DNA from 3 places in the Cupriavidus sp. CER-90 genome. Region 2 is predicted to be linked to each of the others. Evidence: predicted binding sites of a transcription regulator. Region 2 holds the regulator's gene; each other region holds the start of a gene.
The links. The regulator FNR, encoded in region 2, switches genes on or off when oxygen is low (the NO sensors DNR and NnrR bind a similar motif). The targets are predictions, from matches to a motif close to TTGATNNNNATCAA.
Positions count from the first base shown of each region.

Region 1: AC24R4_RS12330 (fatty acid desaturase) is a predicted target of FNR. The motif match lies at 1,701-1,714, and genes of this name have one in related genera.
Region 3: hemN (oxygen-independent coproporphyrinogen III oxidase) is a predicted target of FNR. The motif match lies at 1,271-1,284, and genes of this name have one in related genera.

Region 1 is NZ_JBYGYM010000002.1:393,018-396,565, forward strand. It holds gene AC24R4_RS12320 (adenosine deaminase) at 1-200, shown strand, start outside; gene guaD (guanine deaminase) at 285-1,628, shown strand; gene AC24R4_RS12330 (fatty acid desaturase) at 1,803-2,984, shown strand; yybP-ykoY riboswitch at 3,052-3,273, shown strand; gene AC24R4_RS12335 (TMEM165/GDT1 family protein) at 3,304-3,548, shown strand, end outside.
Region 2 is NZ_JBYGYM010000002.1:2,830,811-2,834,358, forward strand. It holds gene ccoG (cytochrome c oxidase accessory protein CcoG) at 1-1,044, shown strand, start outside; gene AC24R4_RS23570 (FixH family protein) at 1,092-1,301, shown strand; gene AC24R4_RS23575 (hypothetical protein) at 1,298-1,543, shown strand; gene fnr (fumarate/nitrate reduction transcriptional regulator Fnr) at 1,627-2,352, opposite strand; gene AC24R4_RS23585 (sulfite exporter TauE/SafE family protein) at 2,438-3,205, shown strand.
Region 3 is NZ_JBYGYM010000002.1:1,470,659-1,474,206, forward strand. It holds gene AC24R4_RS17270 (ABC transporter substrate-binding protein) at 1-1,102, opposite strand, end outside; gene hemN (oxygen-independent coproporphyrinogen III oxidase) at 1,347-2,816, shown strand; gene AC24R4_RS17280 (c-type cytochrome) at 2,915-3,548, opposite strand, start outside.

The DNA.
Region 1 (3,548 bases), 2.4 Mb from region 2:
ACATGAACGCCAACTGGGAAGCCACGTTCGACGCGCTGCCGCTGGATGCGGCCGACGCCCACAAGCTGGCGCGCAACAGTTTTGAAGCGGCCTTCCTGCCTGCCGTGCAGAAGGCCGAATTCCTGGCGGAGGTCGACCATTTCTGGTCGGCCGCGCCCATGACCCCGCCCGCGACGGCCCACGTGACTTCCACGAGCTAAAGCGGGCGCATACCCAGAACGCCGGACGCCGCGCCCGCTGCCAGACAGGCACGGGCGGGGCGCCGGCCGCCCCGAGACAAGACGATGACGACGACTTCCCCCGCCCCCCGCACCCATGGTGCCGTCACCCGCGCCATCCGCGGCCGCATCCTTCATTTTCTGCGCGACCCGCAGTTTCATGACGATGCCTATCAGTATTGGGAAGACGGCCTGCTGATCGTGACGGCCGGCCGCGTTGCCGCCGTCGGATCGTACGACAGGCTGGCGGGCGAGATGCCTGCCGGTGCCGAGGTGATCGACCATCGCGGCAAGCTGATCGTGCCGGGCTTTATCGACACGCACATCCACTATCCGCAGACCGACATCATCGCGTCGCCGTCGCCGGGGCTGCTGCACTGGCTCGACACCTACACGTTCCCCGAGGAACGCCGCTTCAGCGACGCCGCCTACGCGCGCGGCGTGGCCGACTTCTTCACCGACGAACTGCTGCGCAACGGCACCACCACGGCCATGGTCTGGAGCACCGTGCACGCCGCCTCGGCCGACGGCCTGTTCGCGGCCAGCCAGGCGCGCAACATGCGCATGATCACGGGCAAGGTGCTGATGGATCGCAACTGCCCCGACTTCCTGCGCGACACCGCCGAGTCCGGCGCGCGCGAATCGGCCGACCTGATCTCGAAGTGGCACGGCAAGGACCGCCTGGCCTATGCCATCACGCCCCGCTTTGCGCCGACATCGACCGAAGCACAGCTGGCCGCCTGCGGCGAGCTGGCCCGCGCCCACGACGACGTGTTTATCCAGACGCACGTGGCCGAGAACCGCGACGAGGTGAAATGGGTGGGCGAGCTGTTTCCCGACGCGCGCAGCTACCTGGACGTCTACGACCGCTACAACCTGCTGCGTCCGGGCGCGTTCTACGGCCACGCGATCTACCTGGACCCCGAGGACCGCCGCCGGCTGGCCGACAGCGGCGCGGCCGTGGCGCACTGCCCCACGTCGAACCTGTTCCTGGGCAGCGGGTTCTATGACTTCCACCAGTCCGACGCCAACCGCCTGAACGTGACGCTGGCCACCGACGTGGGCGGCGGCACGTCGTTCTCGATGTTCCGCACGATGAACGCGGCCCACAAGGTCGCCCGCATGGGCGGCTATCACCTGACCGCGCTGCGCATGTTCTACCTGGCCACGCGCGCCGCCGCCGAGGCGCTGGGCTGGCAGGACCGTATCGGCAGCTTCGAGCCGGGCTGCGAGGCCGACTTCGTGGTGCTGGACCCCGAGGCCACGCCGCTGATCGCGCGTCGCAGCCATCGCTCGGCATCGCTGGAGGAGCAACTGTTCGCGTTTGCGATGCTGGGCGACGACCGCGTGATCGACAGCGTCTACATCATGGGCGAGCAGGCTTCGGCCGATGCGCCGCTGGCAGCCTGACGACGGCTCGCCACTTCGACAAGGGGCTTTCCGGTCGCATGCGAACGAAAAGCCCCTTTTAGAGGTCTTGTATTGACCGGAATCAACACAACCGTCATCAAACCCTTCTAGCCTGTCGCATCCGTGCGCCCTCGAAGACTGGGCGCCACCGCATTCCGACTCGCTGGACCATCGATGACTGCCCGATCCGACACGATTTCCCCTGCCGATGCCCAAGACATCGGCACGGCGGCCGCCCCCGGCGCCTCCCGACAGACCCGCCCTTCCGGCAACGTTTCCCTGCCGGAACCGATCGCCTTCGAGGCACCGTTTCCCAATCGCAAGACCATCCGCAGCTGGCTGATCCCGCTGGGCCAGCGCAGCACGTCGCGCGCGCTGTTCCTGTTCGCGTTCGACTACGCGCTGTTCGCGGCCGTGCTGGCCGGCGTGGTGCTGCTGTCGGCATGGTGGGCCAAGGTGGGCCTGGGCGTGCTGGCGGGCCTGATCATCGCGCGGCTGTTCATCATCGGCCACGATGCCTGCCACCAGAGCCTGACCGACCATCGCGGCCTGAACAAATGGCTGGGCCGGCTGACCTTCCTGCCGTCGCTGACGCCATACAGCCTGTGGGAAGTGGGCCATAACGTCGTGCATCACGGCTACACGAACCTGAAGGGCTTCGACTTCGTCTGGGCGCCCTACTCGCTGGAGGAATTCCGCGCGCTGCCTCGCTGTCGCCGCGTGATGGAACGCATCTACCGCAACGGCTTCGGCGCCGGGCTGTACTACCTGATCGAAATCTGGTGGTTCAAGCTGTTCTTCCCGAGCAAGCGCCAGATGGCCACGCGCCGCGCGATCTTCATGTGGGACTGCGCGCTTGTCGCGGCCTTCGGCGCGCTGTGGATCGGCGCGCTGGCGTGGCTGGCCATTGCCACCGACCAGTCCGTGCTGCTGATGATCGGCACCGGCTTCGTGCTGCCCTTCCTGGTATGGAACACCACGGTCGGCTTCGTGCTCTATGTGCACCACACGCATACGAGCGTGGCCTGGTACGACACCAAGCCGATGTGGGCCAAGGCCCAGCCGTTCGTGTCGACAACCGTGCATCTGCGCTTCGGCATGGGGATTGGCGCGGCACTGCATCACATCATGGAGCACACGGCACACCACGTGGACATGAGCGTGCCGCTGTATCAACTCAAGCGCGCCCAGGCGCTGCTGGAGCACGCGCTGCCGGGACGCATCATCATCGAGAACTTCTCGTGGCGCTGGTACTTCCAGACCGCGCGGCGCTGCAAGCTCTATGACTTCAAGGCGCTGTGCTGGACCGATTTCCGCGGTCGGCAGACCAGCGAGAACAGCCCGGTCCCGATCTGAGAATCATTCGCAAGGTATCGTAAAAACGCCAGATCGATGGACATGATCCATCGGTCTGGCTACAATGCGGGCTTCCATTGGGGAGTAGCCGCCCTGATCTGACCGCGCCGCGCAATGCGGCACCCGGAAGACAGGGGCGTACGTCAACAGACTTGACCAAATGCCGACATGGCAGGCGGTTATGGCGTGCGCAGCCAAGGACCTTGTGTCCGACGCCTGGCGAGACCGATGACCATACCTTTCTGGCCGGGCCGGGAAAGGTGTGTGTCATTGGCATCTCGCGAGATGCGTTTGCGGCCCGGTTCATGCACCAATAAAAATGGAATCGTTCCTCGTCTCCACAGGTATCGTCGCGCTCGCCGAAATGGGCGACAAGACGCAGCTGCTGTCGCTCGTGCTGGCCGCACGGTATCGCAAGCCCCTTCCCATCATTCTCGGCATCCTGATCGCCACGCTGGTCAACCACGGCTTTGCCGGCGCGCTGGGCGGCTGGATCACCGGCATGCTGGGCGCCAACCTGCTGCGCTGGATCCTTGGCCTTGGCTTTATTGCGATGGCAGGCTG
Region 2 (3,548 bases):
GGCGACCGCATCGCCCGCATCCGGCTGGACGGCGATCCGTGGAGCCTGCGCAAGATTCGCCTCAAGGCGACCAAGCACGCGCTGTGGATCCTGATCGCGCTGTGGACGGGCTTTACGTTCATCGGCTATTTCGCACCGATCCGCGAACTGGGCGGCGAGGTCCTGCACTGGACCCTGGGCCCGTGGCAGGCGTTCTGGATGCTGTTCTATGCGTTTGCCACGTGGGGCAACGCCGGCTTCATGCGCGAGCAGGTGTGCAAGTACATGTGTCCGTACGCGCGCTTCCAGAGCGTGATGGTGGACCGCGACACCTACGTCGTCACCTATGACGTGGGCCGTGGCGAACCGCGCGGCAGCCGGTCGCGCAAGGCGGACCACCACGCGGCTGGCCTGGGCGACTGCGTGAACTGCAGCATCTGCGTACAGGTGTGTCCGACCGGGATCGACATCCGCGACGGCCTGCAGTACGAGTGCATCGGCTGCGGCGCGTGCATCGACGCCTGCGACCAGGTCATGGACAAGATGGAGTATCCGCGCGGGTTGATCCGGTACACATCGGAAAACGCGATGCGCAAGAAGCTGTCGGCATCGGATGCCCGCAAGCGGCTGATGCGTCCGCGCACGATCGTCTACACGGCGATCTGGCTCGCCTTGACGGCGGGCTTCGTCACATCGCTGGCCATGCGGGCGCCGCTCAAGGTCGACATCATTCGCGATCGTGGCGCGCTCGGGCGCGAAGTGGAAGGGCGCTGGATCGAGAACGTGTACCGGCTGCAGCTGATCAATGCCACCGAGGCGCCGATGAAGTTTCACGTGCAGGCGCAGAGCGACGCGTTGCAGGGCATGGTCGTGGAGTACGACCATGGCGCGGAATCGCTGTCGCCCACGTCGAACCGGCTGCTGCCGATCCGGATTCGTGTGCCGATCGACGATGCGAAGCAGGGTACGCACAAGATCGAGGTGACGGTCACCGCCGAGACCGAAACCGATCGGAAAGTGGATATCCGGCAAAGCACGAGTTTCATCGTGCCTCGCGATCTGTGATGCTGTCACGGATGGTGAGCCGGGACGAATGCCAATAGGAGAGCGCAATGACCCAACACCCCGCAAAGCCCTGGTACAGGGAGCCATGGCCCTGGATTCTGATGAGTGGTCCGCTGCTGGCGATGGTCGCCTGCGGTATCACGATCTGGCTGGCAAACACCCATGCCGATGTGCCGGTGACCGATGCCACGCGCCACGGCCTAGTGGTCGAGAAGGCCGGTGCCGACCGCGCTGAACCCGCTGCGAGGCGCCCATGAGACTGCGCTGGCTGATGTGGGTGCTATGGCCGGCGTTTCTGATGGGCGGTGCGGCCACGGCGGTGGTGTTCTCGGTGGTGGATCCCGGCGACCTCAGCTTCTTCGGACAACCGGTGGAAGCTTCCCGGCAGGCGATCTACACCGTTGGCTTCCTGGTCGCGTGGTTGTTCTGCGCGTTGTCCAGCGGCCTCACGCTGTACACGATGCCGGTGAAGCTCAGCGACACCGATGAACTCGAATAGCAATGCAGAACAGGCGCTGCAAACAGAAAGGCCGCGCTGGATGGCTCCGGCGCGGCCTTTGTCGTGATGTGTGGCCCAGGCATTCAGCAGGACCGGCTGTACACCTGCTTGATGCCTGCCATATCGACGAGCTTCACATGTCGCTGACGAATCTGGATCAGGCCTGCTTCGGCAAAGCGCGAGAACAGGCGGCTGACGGTCTCGAGTTTCAGGCCCAGGTAGCTGCCGATTTCCTCGCGGCTCATGCGCAGCACGAACTCGGTGGACGAATAACCGCGTGCCGACAGACGCTCGGACATGTTGACGAGAAATGCCGCCAAACGCTCTTCGGCGCGCATCGATCCGAGCGTGATCAGCATGACCTGGTCCTGCGAGATTTCCTTGCTCATCAGACGCAGGAACTGGCCTTGCAGGGAGGGCAGGATGCTCGACAGCGATTGCAGGTCGTCGTAGCGTACGACGCAGACTTCGGCGTCTTCCAGCGCGGTGGCGTCGGACGCGTGCTGCATCTCGCTGAGGCCATCGAGGCCGATGACTTCACCGGGCAGGTGGAAGCCCGTGATCTGTGTGCGCCCGTCTTCCATCGTGACGTGCGTCTTCAGTGTGCCGAAGCGAATGGCGTAGACCGCATTGAGCGGTTCGCCCATGCGGTAAAGCGTTTCGCCCTTGTGAACACGCACGCGTTCCTGCACGAGCGTGTCCATCTTCGCCAGGTCTTGTTGCGACATGCCCACGGGCAGGCAAAGCTGGCCCATGGCACACGTTGAGCAACGGGGCGACATCTCGGTGACGGGAATGGAAGTCAACAATTGAAGTGCTCGTTATGAATGCGCTTGCAGCGAGGGCGCGATGCAGGCATTTTACAGCGTCATGTGACGCAGAAGCGAGGAACAGTTGCCTTTTGGTGTGCTTTTAAGCGTTTTTCTGATGGCATTGCTCGGTGGCATGCATTGCGCGGCCATGTGTGGAGGAATTGCTATTGCCGCGGAGCAGAAACAGCACCGCGATGTGGCAATTGTCATACACCGTACCGCTCGCCAGTGGTGGACTGCGCTGTGCATCATGCATGCGGGCCGCATCACGACATACATGCTGCTGGGTGCGGTGATGGGTGCTGTCGGTGCGACGGCGTGGCGGCAGGAGTATCTGCCAATGCAGCGATGGCTTTATGCAGCGGGCAGCATGATGCTGGTGCTCACCGGTGTGTGGCTGTTGCGTGGACGCGTGATGCGTTCCGACTGGATCGAGCGGCTGGCCTCGCTGGCCGCCGTGCACGTGGTGCAGCGTGCGCGGGCCATGACCGCCCGACTGCCGGTGCGGCTACGCGGCGAGCGTCGCGCAAGGCCGCTGTTGCGCCGATACGGTATGGGTCTGGCCTGGGGGCTGGTGCCATGCGGAATGATCTATGGCGCATTGGCGCTGGCACTGCTGGCAGGCAACGCGGTGTCGGGCGCGCTCGTGATGGGCGCGTTCGGACTGGGCACGCTGCCCAACCTGCTGGTGATCTCGGGGCTGTCGGGGTACCTGCGGCAACTCTCGCGCAAACCTGCGGTGCGGGTCGCGTCGGGGCTGGTGGTGATCGGCTTCGGCGTGCTCGGCGTGGCCCGGTCGATCTGGCTCCCGGACACGCTGGCCCAACACGGCTTTTGCGTGGTGTTCTGAATCGGCCACAAGGGCGGGTTGCGGGCGGGGCCGGGAATGCCATACAATCGACGGAACCACGGTATCGCGCCGCACCATTGCTCGGGGCGCCGCTGGGGCCGCATTCCTGATCTGGGGAGCGTGCCCAGGGTTTTCGGCCGCTCCGGTGCGCCGAGAACGTCTCAACAGTCCATCCGGTTCAAAAGATCTGGTTAAAAGACCGGCTGCGGTTGGGAAGATGGCGCCGGTCAGGGCAGGGTTGCCTGAGCCGATACCGTTTTGTTTCTTGCCGTCTTGGCCATCTGGTGGCCCTGGCGAATGTCCGCCCCGAAGGGAGAAGGCGCGACGCAAGAGGTCCGTTGAC
Region 3 (3,548 bases), 1.4 Mb from region 2:
GCGTGAAGTCGAGCGTGAAGTCCCCGACGTCGATGCGGGCCTGCAGCGCGCGCCGCAATTCCGCCGGGCCCGACGCCTTCATGCCGGCAGCCGCGCGCACCAGCCAGGCCGCACCGATATAGCCGGCCAGCGTGGCAGGCGAGGGCGGCTCGTCCAGGTACTGCTTCATGCGGGCCACGTGCTCCTTGACGACGCGCAGCGTCGATTCCTGCGGCCCCGGTGCTATCTGCGTCACGACCATGCCGCCCGCGTAGCCGGCGCCCAGGATCTCGCGCGCCGCCGACGGACTGACCGCCGAAAGGCCGACCAGAAACCCGTACCAGTTTTGCGCCGCCAGTGCGCGGCCCAGGCTGCCATAGGCCAGCGTGTCGCCCGCGACGATCACTGCGCCCGGCCGGGCCGCGGCAATGCGCCGTGCGCTGTCGTCGACATTGCCAATCAGCGCCACGGCGCGCGTCGAGATGTCCTTTTCCAGGCGCGCCAGCCACGGGGTGCCGACGCCGAGCGTGCCGGCCGCGAAGTCGGGCGACACCGCCAATGCGATGCCGGTCAGCCCGTAGCTGCGCAGCTGATGCACGGCGGCGTCGAGTTCGGCCTGATAGTCGGCGCGCGTGAACCATACGTTGTCGGCGCTCAGCGCCAGCCCCGACAGCGGCGCGACGATCTGCACCCCGCGCCGCGTCAGGTCGGCCGAGCCGGCCAGCGTGGGCAGCAGGCTGTCGCCAGGCCCGAACAGCACCTCGGCACGTTCGTTGTCGGCCAGCGCCACGGCCTGTGCGACGGCGGCGCGCGGGTTCGAGGCGTCCGCATCGCGCACCACGTGCACGATGCGCAGCCCGCCATTGCCGGCCGGCGACGCATTGAAGGCATCAAACATCACCTTGGCGCCGGCCAGATAATCGCGCGCCTGATCGGCCTGCGGCCCCACGCGGTCCACCAGGTGGCCCACTACGAGCTGGCGGCGCAGGACCTGGCCAGCCGGCTGCGCCATCGCGGGCAGCACGGCGGCGGACGTCAGGGCGCCGAGTCTCTGCAAGGCGCGGCGGCGGCCCGTCGAAGCGGGCGGACACGCGGGGGGCGACTGCGGCAAGGCTGGGCGCATGGCATTGAGAGTCGGATGGACAGGATGTACGGCGGAAGCGAGTGCGGCTGGACTTGGTACTCGGCGAGCCGGGCCCGAGACTATCGGCCCTTCATGACGCTTCCGTGACTTTTGCCCGACATGAGGCCCCCCGTTGGCGGGGCTGGCAGGTGTAGGGGCGCCATGATCTTGATGCGCATCAAGGTTGTTGCACCGTGCGAGGCATAGCATCGATTGTCATTCCGCCCACAAATCGAGTTTCCGCATGTCCGCCCCCATTCCAGACGCCGCCGGCACGGCTTTCGACCGCCGCGCGCTTGCCGATTTCCGCAGCCTGGCCGGCCGTATCGACGGCAACGGCCCCCGCTATACCTCCTATCCCACCGCCGACCGCTTCCACCATGACGTGGGCGACGCCGGCTACCAGACTGCGCTGCAGGCGTGCCGCGCCGATTCGCCGGCCCCGCTGTCGCTGTATCTCCATATCCCGTTCTGCGAAAACATCTGCTACTACTGCGGCTGCAACAAGATCATCACCAAGGATCACAGCCGCAGCGCGCAGTATGTCGACTACCTGTCGCGCGAAATGGCGATGGTCGCCGGGCGCCTGGGCGAGCGACGCGCCGTGATGCAGTCGCACTGGGGCGGCGGCACGCCGACCTTCCTCGACCCCGATGAAATGCGCCGGGTCATGGCGGCGCTGCACACACATTTCGTGCTGCTGCCGGAGGGCGAACATTCGATCGAGATCGATCCGCGCCGCGTCACCGACGAACGCATGGACCTGCTGGCCGAACTCGGCTTCAACCGCATCAGCCTGGGCGTGCAGGATTTCGACCAAGAGGTGCAGGAAGCCGTGCACCGGGTGCAGTCGTATGAAGACACGCGCGCCGTGGTGGAGGCGGCGCGGCGCCTGGGATTCCAGTCGGTCAGCGTGGACCTGATCTACGGCCTGCCGCACCAGACCACGGCGCGCTTTGGCAAGACCATCGAAAAGGTGCTGGCGCTGCGGCCCAACCGGCTGTCGGTGTACAGCTACGCCCACCTGCCGCATGTGTTCAAGCCGCAACGCCGTATCGATGCCGCAACACTGCCGCCGGCGGCCGAGAAGCTCGACATCCTGGTGTCGACGATCGAACGGCTGACCGCCGCCGGCTACGTCTATATCGGCATGGATCACTTTGCGCTGCCCGACGACGACCTGGCGATCGCCCAGCGCGAAGGCCGGCTGCAACGCAATTTCCAGGGCTATGCCACGCACGCCGGCTACGACCAGATCGGTCTTGGCGTATCGGCCATCGGCGCCGTGGCCGGGCACTATGTCCAGAACGCCCGCACCACGGACGACTACTACGCCGCGATCGATGCCGGGCGCCTGCCGGTGGTGCGCGGTTTCGAGATGTCCGCCGACGATCATCTGCGCAAGGCCATCATCGGCGCGCTGATGTGCAACGGCACGCTGGACATTGCCGAGGTGGAAAAGACCTACGGCATCGACTTTGCCACCACCTTCGCCGCCGAGCTGGCCGACCTGGACAGGCTGGCGGAGGACCACCTGGTACGCCGCACGCCGGCCCGCATCGACATTACCGAACTGGGACGCCTGCTGGTACGCCGCGTGGCCATGGTCTTCGACCGCTACCTGCGCGACGACGCCGCCCGCCCGCAACCGGCGCCCAGCGCCGCCAACGATGCCCAGGCGATTCCGCTGGTGCGCTATTCGCGCGTGGTCTAGCGACAGCGGCCACGCCAGAAACGAAAAAGCCCGCGACAGATTCGCGGGCTTTTTGCTGGGCGCGGGCCCGGTGGGCCGGGCCTGGTCTGAAGCGACGCTTATTTGGCTGCGTTGGCCATGTAGTCCGATGCGGCGATCACGTCCGCATCCGGACCGGCGTAGCCACCCTTGGGCGGCATCACACCCTTGCCCTTGAGCGCGTAGTTGTGAACCACGTCCATGCCTTCCTTGAGGCGCGGAGCCCAGGCGGCCTTGTCGCCGAACTTCGGCGCACCGGCCACGCCGGCAGCGTGGCACGCGGCGCAAACCTGTTCGTAGACCTTCTTGCCCGTGTCGGCCGACGCCGCAGCCGGGGCAGCGGCGGGTGCAGCCGGTGCTGCGGCTGCCGGAGCAGGGGCTGCCGCGGGTGCGGGCGCTGCGGCGGCCGGTGCCGCAGCCGCCTCGGGCGCCGAGGCCGCAGCCTGGGCGGTGGCACCCTGGGCCGGAGCAGCCGGCTCGGGGAACTTGGCACCGCCGGCATCGGCCATGTAGACCACGGCGCGGGCCAGTTCGTAATCGCTGAGATCGTCCGGCGACGTGCCGGCGCGGGCGGGCATCGCGCCCTTGCCGTTCAGCACCGACTTCAGCAGGCCATCAAAGCCCTGGCCGATCCGGGCCGTCCAGTCACCCGCCGTGCCGTACTTCGGCGCACCGGCCGCGCCCGTGGCGTGGCACGCGGCGCAAACTTCCTTG